4 regions of the Novosphingobium sp. GW821-FHT09E05 genome follow, and region 2 is predicted to be linked to each of the others. Evidence: predicted binding sites of a transcription regulator. Region 2 holds the regulator's gene; each other region holds the start of a gene.
What was found. The regulator LexA, encoded in region 2, represses DNA repair genes until DNA is damaged. The targets are predictions, from matches to a motif close to GTTCCNCNCTTGTTCT.

Region 1 (3,206 bases), 1.2 Mb from region 2:
TTTTTCAATTCTTGTGCAGTTTTTTCACTGCCATCGATAAATGTCATATTTTCCGATTTTGCTATCGTTCGCATCGTGCTTTTGAACTGGGCCACCCCTGCTTGATCGACCACACACATTTGGGTTTGCAAAAATGTGTCTTGTTGCCTGTTACAACCTTGCAGGCAGAAAAGCACACCAATGGAAAAAAGTACTGGCTTTGAGATTTTGACCATAGCGCATTCCACACTGCACGGATTTGCGGTCCCCACCTAGCACGTTGCCGTGCAAAGCGGAGTGTCCGCTTTCCACCCAGAGCCGCCATTAAAATCCTGTCGTCATCCCCGCGTAGGCAAGGATCCCGCTGTTATCCCCGCCGGTGGAAGGTTCCGGACAGCCGGCGGCTTCAGAACCCGATGTGCAGCAGGCGCCCGAGGAAGATCAGCGCGATCGCGCCGAGGATCGAGGCGAGGCAGCCCGCGCGGCTGAAGTCGCCGCTGCCGCGGCTGGTGACGAGGCCGGCGACCAGCGAGCCGCCGATGCCGAGCAGGATCGTCGCGATCCAGCCCATGTCCACCGCGCCGGGATAGAAGTAGCGCGCCAGCGCGCCGATGACGAGGCCGCTGATGATGGCGCCGATGATGTTCAACATGAGCTTCGGAAACTCCCGGTTGCGCGGGCGCCCCAGCGCGCCCGCCGCCGTTCGCTACAAGCGGCGGGTGACAGGTGGGTTGCACCTTTCCGCCGTGATCGCATCCATCGTTCCACCGGCGACATGCCGGATCGACGACGGGCATCCTTGTTTCGCCCGATTCGGTTCGTCGCAAGTGGGATTCGTCTGGTCGGTAATTTATGTGGAAAAATTTTCCCGGCGCGGGCGTGATTTAGCCCCTTGCGCTACGAAGGGGGGCAGGACTTCCCACGCGTCGCGACGGGCGAGCGCCGCAACGCGGCAGCGGTTCGGGCGCGAACGATCTTCGCGGCCCCTCTTGAACCTTTCGGCGGAAAGGGCACTATAGGTTGTGTCGCGCCGGTTGCCGGGCCTCAACACCTAGGGATATCGCTCCGGAGCCGGCAAGGCTCCGAAGGTGTCCCCAGGGTGTTGCCGGGCCTGGCTGGCAGGGCGCGCGGACGGTCTGGCAGGGAATGTCTGTTCTCATTTTGTACTGGAAATGGTAGACGGGCCGTCCAACGCCCGCCGACTCGCTTCCAGCCAGCAGGCCGCTGGAAACGGCGTGGACCGTCCTTGGCGGTCCGATGACATTTTGAATTACGGGGGCACCGATGGATTTCAGGAACGCAAGCGATGGCCAGGTGTCTGATGCAGATGGGGATGTGGGCGTGACTTCGGCCCAGGTCGAGATGGAGGGGCTCTACGCCTCGCGCGAACCCGCGCCCCGCCAGGAAAAGGAGACGGGCAAGGGCCCGGCAATCGCCATGGACAAGACAGACACCGCAACGGCCGAACTCGTCGCCGAAGCCCTGGCCCAGGTGCCCAAGGCGAGGCTCGTCGATCGCGATTCCAAGACGATCAACGCCCGCCGCTTCACCATCGTGACCGATGCGTCGCGCGACGCGCTCCTGACCGACTTCGGCAAGGAAACGCTCGACGACCGCTACCTGCTCCCCGGTGAGAAGTACCAGGACCTGTTCGCCCGCGTGGCCGACGCCTATGCCGACGACCAGGACCACGCCCAGCGCCTCTACGACTACATCTCGCGCCTGTGGTTCATGCCTGCCACCCCGGTCCTGTCGAACGGCGGCACCGGGCGCGGCCTGCCGATCTCGTGCTACCTGAACTCGGTCGACGACAGCCTCGAGGGCATCGTCGCCACCTGGAACGAGAACGTCTGGCTCGCCTCGCGCGGCGGCGGCATCGGCACCTACTGGGGCAACGTGCGCGGCATCGGCGAGCCGGTCGGCCTCAACGGCAAGACCAGCGGCATCATTCCCTTCGTGCGCGTGATGGATTCGCTGACGCTGGCGATCTCGCAGGGCTCGCTGCGGCGCGGTTCGGCCGCCTGCTACCTCGACGTCTCGCACCCCGAGATCGAGGAGTTCCTCGAGATCCGCAAGCCCTCGGGCGACTTCAACCGCAAGGCGCTCAACCTGCACCACGGCGTGCTGCTCACCGACGAGTTCATGGAAGCCGTGCGCGACGGCGCGCCGTTCCAGCTGCGCAGCCCCAAGGACGGCTCGGTGCGCAACACGGTCGATGCGCGCGCGCTGTTCCAGAAGCTCGTCGAGGTCCGCCTTGCCACGGGCGAGCCCTACATCGTCTTCTCCGACACCGTGAACCGCATGATGCCCAAGCATCACCGCGACCTCGGCCTCAAGGTCTCGACCTCGAACCTGTGTTCGGAAATCACGCTGCCCACGGGCCGCGACCACCTCGGCAACGACCGCACGGCGGTGTGCTGCCTCTCCTCGCTCAACCTGGAGACCTGGGAAGAGTGGAAGGGTGACAAGCGCTTCGTCGAGGACGTGCTGCGCTTCCTCGACAACGTCCTGCAGGACTACATCGACCGCGCGCCCGACGAGATGGCGCGCGCCAAGTACTCCGCCTCGCGCGAGCGGTCGGTCGGCATGGGCGTGATGGGCTTCCACTCGTACCTGCAGAAGCGCGGCATCGGCTTCGAAAGCGCGATGGCCAAGGCGCTCAACCTCCAGATGTTCCAGTACATCAACCAGAAGGCCAACGAGGCCTCGATGATGCTGGCCAAGGAGCGCGGCCCCTGCCCCGACGCCGCCGACCAGGGTGTGATGGAGCGGTTCAGCTGCAAGATGGCGATCGCGCCGACCGCGTCGATCTCGATCATCTGCGGCGGCACCTCGGCCTGCATCGAGCCGATCCCGGCCAACATCTACACCCACAAGACGCTTTCGGGCAGCTTCGTGGTGAAGAACCCGTATCTCCAGAAGCTGCTCGCCGCGAAGAGCAAGGATTCCAACAACGTGTGGAATTCGATCCTCGAGCATGGCGGTTCGATCCAGCACCTCGACTTCCTCTCGGCGGACGAGAAGGCGGTCTACAAGACCAGCTTCGAGATCGACCAGCGCTGGCTGCTCGAATTCGCCGCCGACCGCACCCCCTACATCGACCAGGCGCAGTCGCTGAACCTGTTCATCCCCGCCGACGTCGACAAGTGGGACCTGATGATGCTCCACTTCCAGGCGTGGGAGCGCGGCATCAAGTCGCTCTACTACCTGCGCTCCAAGTCGGTCCA
Region 2 (3,206 bases):
TTCGCCGAGAACGACGAAGTCATAGCCTCCGGCAAGCGCGTCGGTCCGGCCGAAGCCGCGCTCGCCATGGCCGCGGGCCACCGCCACCTGCCAGTACACCGCATGCCGCGCGTCGTCGTGATCGACAGCGGGGACGAACTCGCCGCCGATCCGGAATGCTGCGAGCCGCACCAGATTCCGGCAAGCAACGGCGCCATGTTGGCAGCGCTCGCGCGGCCTTTCGCAACCGGGACGATCCGCCTCGGTCCCGTGGCCGACACCCTCGATGCCCTGGCCGACGCCTTCGCCGCCGCTGTGGATGCCGAGGTGATCGTCACCAGCGGCGGGGCATCCGTAGGTGATCACGACCTCGTCAGGCCGGCGCTCGAAGACTGGGGCGCGAGCGTCGATTTCTGGCGCGTCGCCATCAAGCCGGGCAAGCCGATCCTGGTCGCAACGCGCGAACGGCCGGGCAGGCCTGGTCGGCCGCAGATCATCCTCGGTCTTCCCGGCAATCCGGTGTCGAGCTATGTCACCGCCTATCATTTCCTGTTGCCGCTGCTGCGCCGGATGCAGGGTGCGAAGCAGGCCCTGCCGATACAGATCACCACGCGCCTGGGCGCTTCAATACGCGCGAACGGCCCTCGCCGCGAATTCCTGCGCGGTTGGTGGGACGGCGAATGCGTGGTGCCGCACACGCTCCAGGACAGCGGCGCACTCACCTCTCTGGCAGCCAGCAACGTGCTGATTGACCGCCCCGGCCGTTCCGCCGCTTCTGGAATCGGCGAGGAGGTGCGCGTGTTCCTGCTCCAGAATGGCGGTTTCGCCTGAGGCACCGCTTGACGCGCGGAAATTCGTTGCTTAATTGTTCCCTCAATGTTCACGATCGGAACATGCCCGGCCGAAGGGGCTTCGCCGGCAGCAACGAAGAGGCAGCGACCATGTTGACGCGCAAGCAGCACGAATTGCTCCGGTTCATCCAGGCCAGGCTGGAGGAGAGCGGTATCTCCCCCAGCTTCGAGGAAATGAAGGAAGCGCTCGATCTCAAGTCGAAGTCAGGTGTTCACCGCCTGATCTCGGCGCTTGAGGAGCGCGGATTCATCCGCCGCCTGCCCAATCGTGCGCGTGCGCTAGAGGTGCTGCGCCAGCCGGACGATTCCGGCAACAAGGCGCCTCGATCGGCCCCTACCAACAATGATGAGGTGGTGCCTATCCGTGCTGCTCAGGCTGCGCCCCGGGCCGCTAACGATGTCATCGAAATTCCCCTCCACGGCCGCATCGCCGCCGGGGTGCCGATCGAAGCCCTGGAAGGCCAGTCGATGCTACCGGTGCCTGCGGCTCTGCTCGGTTCGGGCGAACACTACGCGTTGGAAGTCTCAGGCGACTCGATGGTGGAAGCCGGCATTCTGGATGGCGATTTCGCCTTGGTGAAACGCACGAATTCCGCGCGGGACGGCGAGATCGTCGTCGCCCTGATCCGCGGCGAGGAAGCGACGTTGAAGTATCTGCGCCGCGAGAACGGCATGGTCCGCCTCGACCCTGCCAATGGCGCCTACGAACCACAGATTTACGGTCCTGACGAAGTCGAAGTGCAGGGCAAGTTGGCAGGATTGCTCCGCCGCTATCATTGAGCCCGCGGCGAAGGAGGGCTCGGCTCCGGCCCGAAGCGCGGAAAGCGCGGTGAGGCGGGGCGCCACCAGCCATGCTCGCCTTCACTCCCGGCCACGGTGTCCACTCGGCCGGCGCTCAGATGGATTGCAAGGCCGCCTGTCTGGCCGAGACTGTCACGATCGGCCTTGAACCAGCGCGGGGAACAACTGCGCGGAAGCCAGCGGTCGGACACGACAATGTCGCTACGATCGCAGGCGGCGGCTAGCGCCCTTTCCGGAACAGCATCCCGGCCTCGCGAGACGAGAAGCCGCCAGGTAACGCCCTTACGCTCCATGCGGATGGCGCAGAAATCGGGATTGCAACGTGCGACGGGCCATTGATCGATTGCCACCGGTTCCCCCTCCATACCGGCCAGTTCCATGAGGTTGTCGCGGGCGTAGCCTTCGCCGCCGTCGCGCAGGACGAAAAGCCGCTCTCCACTCGGCTCGACCAGCCCGACATGACGGCCATCGCCCGAAATCAGGATGTCGGCGGGCGCTGCCATCGCGAGCAGGCCCGCACCGAGCAACGCCGGCGGCAGGCCCAGCCAGCGGAGGCGCCCGCCCCATAGGCCCACCCAAAGCCCCCCCGAAACAAACAGCATGAACGCGCCGTTGCCGCCGGCGGGGAGGATGGTCACGGCTGCCGTCCGCGATGCGATCCAGTGGGCGATCGCAGTCAGCAGGTCGATCGAACCCTGCGCCAGCCACCAAACCGGTCCGCCGGCGCCCACCGAGTCGAGGACCAGCGCACCGGCCAGCAATGGCATAACGACGAAAGTCGTCAGCGGAATGGCGATGACATTGGCGAGCGCGCCGTAGATACCGGCCCGGTGGAAGTGAAAAAGCCCGATCGGCATCAGTGCAAGGTCGATGACCACACCGGTCACCAGCAGCATCGCCAGGTGCCGCAGCGCCTTGATGGCGAGCGACTCGTCCCTCGGCGCCATGAATGCCTTGGCCGGTGCGGACGTGCCGACCGCGACGAGCGCCAGTACGGCCCCGAAGCTCATCTGGAAGCTGGGTCCGGTGACCGCCTCCGGCCAGAGAAGCATGACGCAGAAGGCGGCGACAGCCAACATGCGCAGCGACAACGGTTCACGCCCCAGCGCCAGCGCGGCGAGGACCAGCAGCGAGCCGATGCAGGAGCGTACCGTCGGTACCTCCGACCCCGACAACAGCGTATAGGCGATGCCGGCAAGCGCGCCCGCGGCGGCTGCTACCACCGGAAGCCGAACGCGCAGGGCCAGCCACGGAAACAGGGCCAGCGCGCGCACGAACAGCACGTAGACTGCCCCGACGACGGCGCCGACATGCAGGCCGCTAACGGATAGCAGGTGCGCTAGCCCGGAATCGCGCATCGCTTCGTCGTCGGCGTCGGAAATGCCGCCCCGGTCGCCGGTCACGAAGGCGGTGGCGATGCCGGCGCGCTCGGTGCCGATCCTCGCGCGGATATGGTCCGCAAGCGAACGACGCAGGCCAGACAGCCACCCGCCACCGATCTTTCCCCGCTCGACGACCTCGACCTCACCGATGACGGAACCGCTCGCCGCTATGCCGGCGAACCACGCCGTTCGC
Region 3 (3,206 bases), 710 kb from region 2:
CAGGGCCTCGATCCGGCGCTTTTCCGCCATCTCGTCCCAGAGCAGCGGCCAGAAGCTGTCGCGCTCCTCGTCGAGGGCGAGGGCGTGGCGGGCGGTCCTGACCTTGGGGTTGAGCATGTAGTCGGTCATCGTCAGCGGCCAGACGTACTGGTCGATCCCGCGCGTCACTTCGCTGATCGGCCCGCCATAGGCCGCGACCGTGTCCCACACGCCCACGAACTCGACGCCGGGCCGGTGCGCCGCCCGCCGGTTGAAATCCTGCCCGCGCAGCTTGCGCCAGCCGTGGATCAGCAGGTCGCGCAGCGCCCGCACGGCCATGAACAGCCAGGGAAACCGGTCCGGCCGGTTGAGCCCGAGAAAGCGGCGCAGCGCATCCGCGCAGTTGCGCTTGAGTTCGCGCTCGTCCTTGTAGGGCATGATGCCCTCCTCGCAGACGAGCGCGACGAGCAGGCGGATGGTGAAGGCGCCGCGGCTGAACCCGAAGGCGTGGATCTCGTCGCCGGGATTGTAGTTGCGGCAGACGTAGCAGTAGAGTTCGGCGAGATTGCGCTTCAGGCCCAGCCCGAAAATGCCGCCCAGGATCGCGAACAGCCGGATGCTCGAAGTGCCGACGCCGTTGTCGTAGTAGGCCACCTGCGGCTTGGCCATGGTGACGTCGCCGAGGCGCAGCGCGGTGTAAAGCCGGTAGACGTTGGTGCGAAACAGCTTGCCGCTGCTGTTGCCGGTACCGTCCGAAAAGGCGATGATGCGCTTGGCGCTGGAAATGGGCGGAGAAGAGTCGGCGCGTCGTTCCGGGTTTACGGTTTCGGTTTCGGACGCAGTTGCTTGTTCATGCGGATCATCGACTTCAGTTGATTTGAGTTCGTCCGAATCCGCCATGTCATTTCTCCCACCCTGCTCTGTCAAATACTATGAATTCCGCAGCCGGCGCAATACGCACAGGCGCAGGGCGACATTTGGCTCCGTGGAGCGTCCGGGCCTCTCCACCGTTGCAGGCGGGGCCGACCGCCTTCGCGGGGGCGACGGCAGGTTATGAGCGCGCACCATAGAAGCCCGGCGCCGTCATGGCCGCGGGATGACGACAGTCCCCATTGTCATGACGCCATCCGCGCCCATCTATGGAGCTGGCGAAATCGGCGCCCGCCTCTTGATGGCCGCGAACAAATCTGGAACACAGCCTTCCCATGAGTCTCACCCACATCACCGTGCGCGGCGCGCGCGAGCATAACCTCAAGGGCTTCGACATCGCGCTCCCGCGCGAGAAGCTGATCGTCATCACTGGGCTCTCGGGCTCGGGCAAGTCGAGCCTCGCGTTCGACACGATCTATGCCGAGGGCCAGCGCCGCTACGTCGAGAGCCTGAGCGCCTATGCGCGCCAGTTCCTCGAGATGATGCAGAAGCCCGATGTCGAGCATATCGACGGCCTCAGCCCGGCGATCTCGATCGAGCAGAAGACCACCAGCCGCAACCCGCGCTCGACGGTGGCCACCGTGACCGAGATCTGGGACTACATGCGCCTGCTCTGGGCGCGCGTGGGCATTCCCTATTCGCCCGCCACCGGCCTGCCGATCGAGGCGCAGACCGTCTCCAACATGGTCGACCGGGTGATGGAACTGCCCGAGGGCACGCGCCTCTACCTGCTCGCCCCCGCCGTGCGCGGCCGCAAGGGCGAATACCGCAAGGAACTCGCCGAGTGGCAGAAGGCGGGCTACACCCGCGTGCGGATCGACGGCGAATTCTACGCGATCGAGGACGCGCCCGCGCTCGACAAGAAGTACAAGCACGACATCGAAGTCGTGGTCGACCGTATCGCGGTGAAGGACGGTATCCAGACGCGCCTTGCCGACAGCTTCGAGCAGGCGCTCAAGCTGGCCGAGGGGCTGGTCTATGCCGATCTCGCGGATACCACGGTGGCGGAACTGGCCGGCGAGGCTGCGCCCGCTGCAAAGAAGAGCAGGGCCAAGGCCAAGGCCGCCGAGGCCGAGCCGGCCGAAACCGCTGCTCCCGCCAAGGGCATGAAGAACGCCGGGCTCCCCGCCAACCGCATCGTCTTCTCCGAGAAGTTTGCCTGCCCGGTCAGCGGCTTCACGATCGAGGAGATCGAGCCGCGCCTGTTCTCGTTCAACGCGCCGCAGGGGGCCTGCCCGGCCTGCGACGGCCTGGGTGAGAAGCTGCTGTTCGACCCCCAGCTGGTCGTGCCGAACGAGCACCTGACGCTCAAGCAGGGCGCGGTGGTGCCCTGGGCCAAGTCGAACCCGCCGAGCCCCTACTACATGCAGGTGCTCTCCAGCCTGGCGAAGCACTTCGGCTTCGACCTGACGACGCCGTGGGACGCGCTAAGCCCCGAGGTGAAGATCGTCATCCTCTATGGCACCGCCGGCAAGGCCGTGCCGCTGACGTTCAAGGACGGGCGCAAGGAATATACCGTCAACAAGGCGTTCGAGGGCGTCATCGGCAACCTCAACCGCCGCCTGATCCAAACCGACAGCGCCTGGATGCGCGAGGAGCTGACCAAGTTCCAGACCGCGCAGCCCTGCGAGACCTGCCACGGCAAGCGCCTCAAGCCCGAGGCCCTGTCGGTCAAGATCGCCGGCAGCGACATCGCCGACGCCGCGCGCTTCTCGGTGTCGGACGGCTATGCGTGGTTCGGCGAGCTGGAAGCCAAGCTCACCGACCAGCAGAAGCAGATCGCCAAGGCCATCCTCAAGGAGATCAACGAGCGGCTCGGCTTCCTCAACAACGTCGGGCTCGACTACCTCAACCTCGACCGTACCTCGGGCACGCTCTCGGGCGGCGAGAGCCAGCGCATCCGCCTCGCCAGCCAGATCGGCTCGGGCCTCTCGGGCGTGCTCTACGTGCTCGACGAGCCCAGCATCGGCCTGCACCAGCGCGACAACGACATGCTGCTCGTCACCCTCAAGCGCCTGCGCGACCTCGGCAACACCGTGATCGTGGTCGAGCATGACGAGGACGCCATCCGCACCGCCGACTACATCGTCGACCTCGGCCCCGGCGCCGGCGTCCACGGCGGCGAGGTGGTGGCCGAGGGCACGCTCAAGCAGGTGCTCAAGTCCAAGGACAGCCTCACCGCCGCCTATCTCAACGGCACGCGGGCGATCGAGGTGCCGAAGAAGCGCCGCAAGGGCAACGGCAGCTTCGTCACGGTGGAGAACGCGCGCGCCAACAACCTGCGCGGGGTGACGGCG
Region 4 (3,206 bases), 720 kb from region 2:
CGCCTTCCTCCCAGCCGGGCAGGAACACGTTGTCGAATTCCAGGCCCTTGGCGGCGTGCATAGTCATGATCGTGACCTTCTCCTCGTCCGCCGCGTTCTCGTTGTCCATGACGAGGCTGACGTGTTCGAGGAAGTCGCCGAGGCTTTCGTATTCCTCCATGGCGCGCGCGAGTTCGACGAGGTTTTCGAGCCGCCCGGTCGCCTCGGCGGTCTTCTCCGCCTGCAGCGCGTCGGTATAGCCGCATTCGTCCATGACGGTGCGCAGGAGGTCCGAGGGCTTCTCGGTGGCGGAAAGGTCGCGCCAGCGGGCGAAGTCGCGCATCAGCGAGAGGAAGGTGTTGCGGGCGCGCGCCGGTAGCTCATCACTGTCGGCGATCTCGATCGCGGCGGCCGTCAGCGGGATGCCGCGCCGGCGGGCGAGGGTATGGATGCCCTCCAGCGCCTTGGCGCCGAGGCCGCGCTTGGGGGCGTTGTAGATGCGTTCGAACGCGAGGTCGTCCTGCGGCTGGGCGATGACGCGCAGGTACGCCAGCGCGTCGCGGATCTCGGCGCGCTCGTAGAAGCGAAAACCCCCCACGATGCGGTACTTCATGCCGATCGCAATGAACCGGTCCTCGAACTCGCGCGTCTGGTACTGCGCGCGCACGAGGATCGCGATCTGGTCGAGCGGGGCGCCTTCGCGTTCCAGCCGCTCGATCTCGTCGCCCACGCGGCGCGCTTCCTCCGGGCCGTCCCAGACGCCGACGACGCGCACCTGCTCGCCGGCGTGGCGCTCGGTCCACAGCGTCTTGCCGAGGCGCTGGCTGTTCTCGTTGATGAGCCCCGACGCCGCGCCGAGGATCTGCGGGGTGGAGCGGTAGTTCTGTTCCAGCCGGATCACCTTGGCGCCGGGAAAGTCCTTCTCGAAGCGCAGGATATTGGCCACCTCGGCGCCGCGCCACGAGTAGATCGACTGGTCGTCGTCGCCCACCACGCAGATGTTCTGTCGGCCCTGCGCGATCAGGCGCAGCCACAGGTACTGGACCTGGTTGGTGTCCTGGTACTCGTCCACCATGACGTACTTGAAGCGCTGCTGGTACTGCTCGAGCACGTCGCGGTGGGTGCGCAGGATGTTGAGCATGTGGAGCAGCAGATCGCCGAAATCGCAGGCGTTCACGGCCTTCAGCCGGTCCTGGTAGAGCTGGTAGAACTTCTGGCCCTTGCCGTTGGCATAGGCCTCGCTCTCGCCCGCGTCGATGTCGGCGGGGTTGAGGCCGCGGTTCTTCCAGCGGTCCAGCAGCTGCGCGAGCTGGCGGGCGGGGAAGCGCTTTTCGTCCACGCCCTCGGCCACGATCAGCTGCTTGAGCAGGCGTAGCTGGTCGTCGGTGTCGATGATCGTGTAGTTCGATTGCAGGCCCACCAGTTCGGCATGGCGGCGCAGCATCTTGGCAGCGATCGAGTGGAATGTGCCCAGCCACGGCATGCCCTCCACCGCCGGGCCGATCAGGTGGCCCACCCGCTCGCGCATCTCGCGCGCGGCGCGGTTGGTGAACGTGACGCAGAGAATCTCGCTCGGCCAGGCGAGGCGATTGCGCACGAGGTGGGCAAGCCGGGCAGTCAGCGCGGCGGTCTTGCCGGTGCCGGCCCCCGCCAGCATGAGCACCGGCCCCTCGGTAGTCAGCACCGCTTCGCGCTGGGGTGCGTTGAGGCCCTCGATCAGGGCCTCGGGAGAGGGGGGGGATTGCAGATTGTTCACCGTGAACAACTAGGGAACGGGACGGCTCGGTGCAAGCCCGGTTCGTCGCACGCACGGAACAATTCCCGCGCCGGTTCGTCGGTCAGGCAGCACAAAATATAATGGAGAGTGAGAATGCGTAAGCTACTGCTCGCAGGGTCCGCTGCCCTCGCCATGATGGCCATCCCCGCCGTCCATGCGCAAGGCACCGATGCCATGCCCGCCGCTCCGGCGACATCCACCGCCACCGCGCCCGCCCTGACGCCCGAGCAGAAGGCGGTCCACGACGCCTGGACGCCGGAGCAGAAGGCCGACTATGCCTCGTGGCCGAACGACTACAAGGTCTATTACTGGACGCTCAACGCCGAGCAGCAGAAGGGTTACTGGGCCTTGACCGGCGACCAGCGCGGCCAGATCTACAAGATGTCGCCCGAGCAGCGCCAGATGGCGTGGAACTCGGTCGTGCAGCAGATGAGCGGCGAGACGCCCAGCACGCCGGCCGGGCAGGCAAACCCTCCGGGCGAGGGTATGCCGACCGCCGGAGTGCCCGATCCGCAGGCAGCGGGACAGGCCGCCCGTCCGGCCATGCCGGCTGACGAGAGCTATCAAGGCGGCCCCTACAAGGGCGCGCTGACGCCGCCGCCCGCCACCGCGATGGACAAGAAGTATCCCAAGTGCAGCAAGACGGTGACCGACGGCTGCGTCAATCGCGGCGGGGTCTGACCGGGTGGCACGCGATCCCCTGACCGTCATCCCAGCGTAGGCTGGGATCGCTGGCAAGGCCCCGCGAGGTTTCTGCGGAGAGCTTGCCGGCGAGTGGCTGTCGGAGAGCTATCGCCTCAAGGGTACACAGCGGTCCCGGCTTTCGCTGGGATGACGGCAGATTTTATGCGGCCGTTCTAGCCCACCCGTCGCAGCAGATGCAACCGTGCCTTGCCGACGTCGCGCTCGGTCTCGGTCTCGAAGCCGCGGATCGAGACGCTCTCGCCCTTGCCGGTCTCCAGGCTGACCCAGGTGGTCTCGCCGATCCAGCCGAGGCGCGCGAGCTTGTCGATCGCCACCGCGCCCGCGCCGGTATCGTAGGGCGGGTCGAGCAGCACGAGGTCAAGCGGCTCCTTCGCGGGCCCAAGCGACATCACCGAACTGGCGCGCACGTCGCAGCTTGCCTGTGCGCGCAGGGCGGCGATGTTGGCGCGCACGGCGCGGATCGCGGCGGCGTCCTGGTCGACGAAGAGGCAATGCGCCGCCCCGCGCGACAGGGCTTCCAGCCCCAGCGCGCCGGACCCGGCGAAAAGGTCGGCGACCTTCAGGCCCTCGAAATCGCCCAGCCGGCTCACCAGCATCGAGAACAGCGTCTCGCGCGTGCGGTCGGCGGTGGGACGGGTGGTGTCGCCCTGCGGCGCGGCCAGTTTGCGGCCGCGCCATTCACCGGCGATTATGCGCAGTCCGCTCAAGCCTCGGGCTCCTCGGCCTCGTTGGCTTCGGGCTCCGC

Region 1: AC07M9_RS01350 (ribonucleoside-diphosphate reductase subunit alpha) is a predicted target of LexA. The motif match lies at 1,132-1,147, and genes of this name have one in related genera.
Region 3: uvrA (excinuclease ABC subunit UvrA) is a predicted target of LexA. The motif match lies at 1,158-1,173, and genes of this name have one in related genera.
Region 4: AC07M9_RS10660 (ATP-dependent helicase) is a predicted target of LexA. The motif match lies at 1,738-1,753, and genes of this name have one in related genera.

What each region holds. Positions count from the first base shown of each region.
Region 1 is NZ_JBWKOQ010000001.1:281,756-284,961, forward strand. It holds gene AC07M9_RS01340 (hypothetical protein) at 1-215, opposite strand, end outside; gene AC07M9_RS01345 (GlsB/YeaQ/YmgE family stress response membrane protein) at 386-631, opposite strand; gene AC07M9_RS01350 (ribonucleoside-diphosphate reductase subunit alpha) at 1,264-3,206, shown strand, end outside.
Region 2 is NZ_JBWKOQ010000001.1:1,524,366-1,527,571, reverse strand. It holds gene AC07M9_RS07215 (molybdopterin molybdotransferase MoeA) at 1-810, shown strand, start outside; gene lexA (transcriptional repressor LexA) at 921-1,610, shown strand; gene AC07M9_RS07205 (ComEC/Rec2 family competence protein) at 1,604-3,206, opposite strand, start outside.
Region 3 is NZ_JBWKOQ010000001.1:816,237-819,442, forward strand. It holds gene AC07M9_RS03810 (T6SS phospholipase effector Tle1-like catalytic domain-containing protein) at 1-879, opposite strand, end outside; gene uvrA (excinuclease ABC subunit UvrA) at 1,185-3,206, shown strand, end outside.
Region 4 is NZ_JBWKOQ010000001.1:2,245,379-2,248,584, reverse strand. It holds gene AC07M9_RS10660 (ATP-dependent helicase) at 1-1,735, opposite strand, end outside; gene AC07M9_RS10655 (hypothetical protein) at 1,850-2,437, shown strand; gene rsmD (16S rRNA (guanine(966)-N(2))-methyltransferase RsmD) at 2,614-3,168, opposite strand; gene AC07M9_RS10645 (pseudouridine synthase) at 3,165-3,206, opposite strand, start outside.